DNA from 2 places in the Kitasatospora sp. NBC_01266 genome. Region 2 is predicted to be linked to the other one. Evidence: riboswitches for the same ligand, from Rfam matches in the RefSeq annotation. Region 2 holds a riboswitch; the other holds the start of a gene.
The links. Region 2 has a riboswitch for glycine ahead of gcvT (glycine cleavage system aminomethyltransferase GcvT). Riboswitches for the same ligand answer to the same signal wherever they lie in the genome.

Region 1 (3,396 bases), 4.4 Mb from region 2:
AGCGCAGCATCGCGGTCTCCGAGCGGTGGCTGTGGAAGACCGGGTGGGTGAGGTACTCGTCCTCGCGCAGCAGGGCGGCCGGCAGGGTCTCGGCGATCGCGTCCGCGTCCACGCCCGCGACACCGAAGGCGGCCCAGACCACGGCCAGGTGCTCGCGGGTGGTGGTCTCGTCGCAGGAGATCGAGACGGTGTCGGCGTCCACCTGGTACAGGTTGACACCGGCCTCGCGGGCGGCGGCCAGCACGGCCGAGGCCCGGCCCGGCACCTTCGCGGTGACGGTGTCGAAGAAGGCCTCGTGGGCCAGCTCCACGCCGCCGGCCCGCAGACCGGCGGCCAGCGCGGCGGCGTAGCGGTGGGTGCGGCGGGCGATGTCGGCCAGGCCGTCGGGGCCGTGGTAGACGGCGTACATCGAGGCCATCACGGCGAGCAGCACCTGGGCGGTGCAGATGTTGCTGGTGGCCTTCTCGCGGCGGATGTGCTGCTCGCGGGTCTGCAGGGCCAGGCGGTAGGCGCGGTGGCCGTCGGCGTCCACCGAGACGCCGACCAGGCGGCCCGGCAGCGAGCGGGCGTACTCGGCGCGCACCGAGAGGTAGCCGGCGTGCGGGCCGCCGAAGCCCATCGGCACGCCGAACCGCTGCGAGGTGCCGCAGGCGATGTCGGCGCCGAGCGAGCCGGGCGACTTGAGCAGGGTGAGCGCGAGCAGGTCCGCGGCGACCGCGACGATCGCGCCCAGCCCGTGCGCCTGCTCGATCACGGCGCCAAGGTCGCGCACCGCGCCGGAGGCACCCGGGTACTGCAGCAGCACACCGAAGACGCCGCCCTCGGCGATGTCGGCCGGGATGCCCTCGGAGAGGTCGGCCACCACCACGTCGACGCCGGTTGGCAGCGCGCGGGTCCTGATCACCGCGATGGTCTGCGGCAGCGTGTCCGCGTCGACCAGGAAGACGCCGCCCTTGACCTTGGTGACCCGGCGGGCCAGCGCCATCGCCTCGGCGGCGGCGGTGCCCTCGTCGAGCAGCGAGGAGCCGGAGGTGGGCAGGCCGGTCAGGTCCGAGACCAGGGTCTGGAAGTTGAGCAGCGCCTCCAGTCGACCCTGCGAGATCTCCGGCTGGTACGGGGTGTAGGCGGTGTACCAGGCCGGGTTCTCCATGACGTTGCGCAGGATCACCGGCGGGGTGAAGGTGCCGTAGTAGCCCAGCCCGATCATCGGGGTGAGCACCTGGTTGCGGTCGGCCAGCTCGCGCAGCTCGGCGAGCACCTGGGCCTCGGTACGGCCGGCCGGCAGGTCCAGGCCGGTGATGCTGCGGATCGCCTCCGGGACGGCGGCGGCGGAGAGTTCGTCGAGCGAGCCGTAGCCGACCTGCGCCAGCATCTTCTCCTGGGCGGCGGAGTCGGGGCCGATGTGCCGCGACTCGAAGGGGCTGGCCGCTTCGAGTTCGGCGAGGGTGGCAGCGCTGCGGGGACGACCGGCGGTCGGCTGGGCAGTCATGGTGGTCGAGGCCTCCTGGTCACGGACCGGCGAGGGCACACACGCCGCAGGGCTCATCGCCGTGGGGCGCGGATGAGCCTGGACGGGCGAGCCCGACAGGCCTCCCCCTCTGTCATCGGGACCTGAGAGCTTCGCCCGCACGGAGCTCACGCCCCGTCGGCTTGCACCGTCGGTGAGGGTGGTCCCCGCCGGCTCCCTCGCCGACGGCCCTGCCCTGCTTTCCAGAGTGACCTATCCCACACGGTACGGATGCCTGAGAGATTCCGGGGAGGGTTTGCTCCTTCGGCGCCTCACTCCCCTGCGTTTCCAAGGGTGAGGACTCTCCCGAGCGGGTTCTGCGGTCGCGCCCAGGGTACCAGCGCCGACCTGCGGGGCAGCCGCTCAGGTGAGCGAATCCACTCCCCCAGATGGCCCAGTACGCGCACAAACGGCGGCGCTCGGCTCGCTGCCGTCCCCTTCGTGGCTTTTGGTGTGAATCGCAGGCAGTGACGAGCTGGAGGAAAGCGTGCAGACCGACATCGATCCCCGAGACCTGATCGGGCACAAGGCCGTCGACCGCAACGGCGACAAGATCGGCACGGTGGACGAGGTCTACCTCGACGACGCGACGGGCGAGCCCGAGTGGGCCGCCGTGCGGACCGGAATCTTCGGGCGGGACGCCTTCGTCCCACTCACCACGAGCGAGTTCTCCGGCGAGGAACTGCGCGTGCCCTACGACAAGTCGCTGATCAAGGAGTCCCCCGACTTCGGGGTCGGCCAGCACCTGTCACCCGCCCAGGAGCTGCAGCTCTACCGCTACTACGGGCTGGACTCCCCCGTCGCCGGCCGCCCCGCCGAGCGCACCGGCCCCGCGGGCGACCACGCGGCCGGCGCCCGGGACCTGGATTTCGGCGTCGGCTCAGGTACCGCCCCCGGTGCTCCGATGGCGGCCGCGGCTGCGGCGGCCACCACCGCCCGCCCCACCAGCACCGCCTCCGGCCCCGGCCCCGGCACCGGCACCCAGCAGACCGCCGGCCGGTCATCGACCCCGACGCCGGCACCGGCCACCATCGGCCTGGACAAGCCGACCGAGCCGCAGCCCACCCCCGCCCCGCCCACCCCCGACCCGGTGCACGCGACGCAGAAGCAGAGCGCCGCCCACACCCCGGGCAGCACTCCGCCGCCCGGCCCGATCGAGCTGACGCTGCGCGAGGAACGGCTGGAGGTCACCAACGAGTGGCACGTGCTGGGCACCGCCCGGCTGCGCAAGTACGTGGTGACCGAGCCGGTCGAGCGACGCGTCCAGGTGGTGCGCGAGCGGGTCCGGGTGGAGCGGGTCCCGGTCGGCGAGGCGGAGCGGGCCACCCTCACGGCGCAGGAGATCGCCGAGGCGGTGGAGGAGGTGACCCTGCGCGAGGAGCGCCCGGCGGTGCGCAAGTACCTGGCGCCGCTGGAGCGGGTGCGGATGGTGGTGGAGCGGTACACCGAGGAGAAGGTGATCCGCGAGGAACTGCGCCGCGAGCAGGTGGAGATCCACGACAGCACGAACGCCGCCTCGGGCACGCACGACACCCACGGCGGACCGGCCCACCCGCAGATGCCCCCTGGGGCGGGTGGTCGGCACAGCGGCTGAGCAGCCGAGGAGCATCCGGCCCGGATCCGCGACAGCGGGTCCGGGCCGTCGTGCGCAGCAAAGCTTCAACGGTAGATATTTGACAGACTGAAGCACTTTGGGCATGGTTACTTCAGTTCATTGACTATCGCTGGCTTGAAGCAGCTGAGAAGCCGCGCGAGCCCGTTCCTGAAGGAGCCACCGTGAGTGAGGCAGCCAAGCCCACCGCAACGGCCGTGAAACCGACCAGCGCCCGAGTGCTGCCCGCCCTCGTCCTGGCGATGCTGGCCTACAGCGTGATCCAGACCGCGGTCGT
Region 2 (3,396 bases):
GCCTGCCGCTCCTGTCGTCACCGGTACTCTCCCGTCCTCGCCACCGCACTCGCCGCGCGTCGGCGCCACCCTACGGCGCGTGGGTGACGCCCGTCATGCCGACGCCCTGGCCGGCACCGCACCGCTCAGCCGCGCTCGTAGAACGGTCGTACCCGCTGCACCAGCCAGTCCACCACCGGGTCGGCAACCAGATCCAGCAGCACCATGTGCACCCCGCCCGGCAGCGGCGCCGCGCCCAGCGCCCGGCCGAGCGCCGCGTTCACCTCCACCGGGTCGGCGGGCGCGGCCGGATCCAGCTGGACGCCCACGAACAGCACCGTCGGCTCGCCCTCCACCGAGGCCAGCGCCCGACGCGCCGTCAGCACCCCGCCCAGCGCCGCCAGCTCGGCGCGCACCGCGTACAGGAAGACCGCCGGCTCCTCGGCCGGCTCCGGCTCGCGCAGCGCGACCCGGGCGCCCTCGGGCACCCCCGCGCCGCCCTGGGCCGGCCCGGCCGCCTCCCAGCGGTCGTCACGCGGCCCGCGCCGCAGCTCGCCGACCCCCTCGGGCGGCACCGGGATGCCCACCGGCGCCTCGGGGTTGACCGCGATCCCGATGCCCAGCGGCAGGCCGCGGGCGAACTCCCAGACCGGGGCGAGGGCGCAGGACAGACCGGGGGCGTGCCGCAGGAACTGCTCCTCGGAGGAGAAGACCGGCACATAGGGCGCACCGGCCAGCTCGATGGTCGGCAGGTCCAGCGCCGCACCGGCCGGGTCGGCCCCCGCGGGCAGCGGGATCCAGACCTGGCTGCGGGCCAGCACCTCGATCACCCGGGGCGTGGCACCCGGGTCGCCGATCGCGGCGGTGAGCACCTGCTCCAGCTCGTTGGCGGGCCAACCACTGCCGGCCGGCGCCTGGCCGGGCTGCGCCCACCCCGGCTCCGCCGCGGCGTACCCCTCTGTTCCCATCCGCCCCTGCCCCGCTTCTCCCGCCGTATGTGCAGGGGAAGCCTACCGGCGCCCGCCGCGCGGGCCCGCCGCTGCCGCAGCGGCGGGCGGCGACCGGTCCCGGCCGCCATCCCCCCTCCCGCAGGGCGCGGCGGCATGCCATGATGTGCCCGAACACACGAACTTCATACTGGCCGCTCGAACCCGCGCGGGAGAGTCCGGAGGTGCCGCAGCTCGGCACGGACCGGCGCCGAAGGAGCAAGTCCTCCCCGGAATCTCTCAGGCCCCCCTACCGCGTGGGCGAGGCGAATCTGGAAAGTGGAACACGGCCGTGCCGTGCGCCCACCCACGGTGCAAGCCACGTCATCCTTGATGCGGTGAAGCTCTCAGGTTGTGACGACAGACGGGGAGACTCCACCCCAGCATGTCCATTCACGACACCGGGAGTCTCACCATGTCCCCCCGTCTGACCGCGCTCGACGCGCTGCACCGTGCCCTGGGCGCGACCATGACCGACTTCGCCGGCTGGGACATGCCGCTGCGCTACGGCAGCGAGCGCGAGGAGCACCTCGCGGTCCGGACCAAGGCCGGTCTCTTCGACCTCTCGCACATGGGCGAGATCACCGTGTCCGGCCCGCAGGCCGGCGAGCTGCTCGACCACGCGCTGGTCGGCTTCATCTCCGCGCTCGGCGTGCTGCGCGCCCGCTACACGATGATCTGCCGCGAGGACGGCGGGATCCTGGACGACCTGATCGTCTACCGGACCGCCGAGCAGGAGTTCATGGTGGTCGCCAACGCCTCCAACGCCCAGGTGGTGCTGGACGCGCTGACCGAGCGCGCGGCCGGCTTCGACGCCGTGGTGCGCGACGACCGCGACGCGTACGCGCTGCTCGCCGTCCAGGGCCCGGAGGCGAACGGCATCCTCGCCTCGCTCACCGACGCCGACCTGCCCGGCCTCAAGTACTACGCGCTGCTGCCCGCCACGGTGGCCGGCAAGCAGGTCTGGCTGGCCCGCACCGGCTACACCGGCGAGGACGGCTTCGAGGTCTTCTGCGCCCCCGCCGACGCCGAGCACCTGTGGCAGGCGCTGACCGAGGCCGGCGCCCCGGTGGGCCTGGTGCCGTGCGGGCTGTCCTGCCGCGACACGCTGCGCCTGGAGGCCGGCATGCCGCTCTACGGGCACGAGCTGGACACCTCGCTGACCCCGTTCGACGCGGGCCTGGGCCGGGTGGTGCGCTTCGACAAGACCACCAACGGCGGCGAGTTCGTCGGCCGCAAGGCGCTGGAGGAGGCGGCCGCGAAGGCCGAGTCGAACCCGCCGCGCAAGCTGGTCGGCCTGGTCTCCGAGGGCAAGCGGGTGCCGCGCGCCGAGTACGCGGTGGTCTCCGCCGAGGGCACCGCGATCGGCCGGATCACCTCCGGCGCCCCCTCCCCGACGCTCGGCAAGCCGATCGCGATCGCCTACGTGGAGGCCGCCTTCGCCGCCCCCGGCACCGCCGTCGCGGTGGACGTGCGCGGCAAGCACGAGCCGGTCGAGGTCGTCGCGCTGCCGTTCTACAAGCGCGCCCGCTGAGGTCCGACCTCCCCCGTTGACCGTCCGCCCGGCGGACCGTTCCCGCACACCCGCTTCCCATCCTGGAGAATGAGCACCATGAGCAACCCGCAGCACCTGCAGTACAGCAAGGACCACGAGTGGCTGACCGCCGCCGACGCTGACGGCGTGTCGACCGTCGGGATCACCGAGCACGCGGCCGGCGCCCTCGGCGACATCGTCTACGTGCAGCTGCCCGAGGTCGGCGACACGGTCACCGCCGGTGAGACCTGTGGCGAGCTCGAGTCCACCAAGTCCGTCAGTGACCTGTACTCCCCGGCCACCGGCGAGGTCACCGAGGTCAACGAGGCCGTCACCGCCGAGCCGGCCCTGGTCAACTCGGAGGCCTTCGAGGGTGGCTGGCTGTTCAAGCTGAAGGTCAGCGAGGCCCCCGCGGACCTGCTGAGCGCCGACGAGTACAGCGAGTTCACCAAGTCCTGACGGACGTAGCGGGCGGTCGCAGCGCGGCGGCCGCCCTCGCCGCTCCCACCCGACCTGCCCCACGGGAAGACGCCACCATGACGGTTCTCAACCAGTCCCTGCACGCACTCGACCCGGAGATCGCCGCCGCGGTCGACGCCGAGCTGCACCGCCAGCAGTCCACCCTCGAAATGATCGCTTCCGAGAACTTCGCCCCGGTGGCGGTCATGGAGGCCCAGGGGTCGGTACTCACCAACAAGTACGCCGAGGGCTACCCCGGCAAGCGCTACTACGGCGGCTGCGAGCACGTCGACGTGGTCGAGCAGATCGCCATCGACCGGATCAAGGCGCTGTTCGGCGCCGAGGCCGCCAACGTCCAGCCGCACTCCGGCGCGCAGGCCAACGCCGCCGCGATGTTCGCGCTGATCCAGCCGGGTGACACCATCCTGGGCCTGAACC

Region 1: linked by a shared signal. The riboswitch ahead of gcvP (aminomethyl-transferring glycine dehydrogenase) and the one ahead of gcvT (glycine cleavage system aminomethyltransferase GcvT) in region 2 are both predicted to bind glycine.

The regions. Positions count from the first base shown of each region.
Region 1 is NZ_CP108458.1:1,103,991-1,107,386, forward strand. Features, by position in the region: gene gcvP (aminomethyl-transferring glycine dehydrogenase) at 1-1,489, opposite strand, end outside; glycine riboswitch at 1,592-1,719, opposite strand; glycine riboswitch at 1,721-1,826, opposite strand; gene OG403_RS04985 (PRC and DUF2382 domain-containing protein) at 1,995-3,101, shown strand; gene OG403_RS04990 (MFS transporter) at 3,284-3,396, shown strand, end outside.
Region 2 is NZ_CP108458.1:5,530,680-5,534,075, reverse strand. Features, by position in the region: gene OG403_RS24215 (enhanced serine sensitivity protein SseB C-terminal domain-containing protein) at 1-21, opposite strand, end outside; gene OG403_RS24210 (enhanced serine sensitivity protein SseB C-terminal domain-containing protein) at 126-947, opposite strand; glycine riboswitch at 1,126-1,231, shown strand; gene gcvT (glycine cleavage system aminomethyltransferase GcvT) at 1,381-2,499, shown strand; gene gcvH (glycine cleavage system protein GcvH) at 2,578-2,958, shown strand; gene glyA (serine hydroxymethyltransferase) at 3,036-3,396, shown strand, end outside.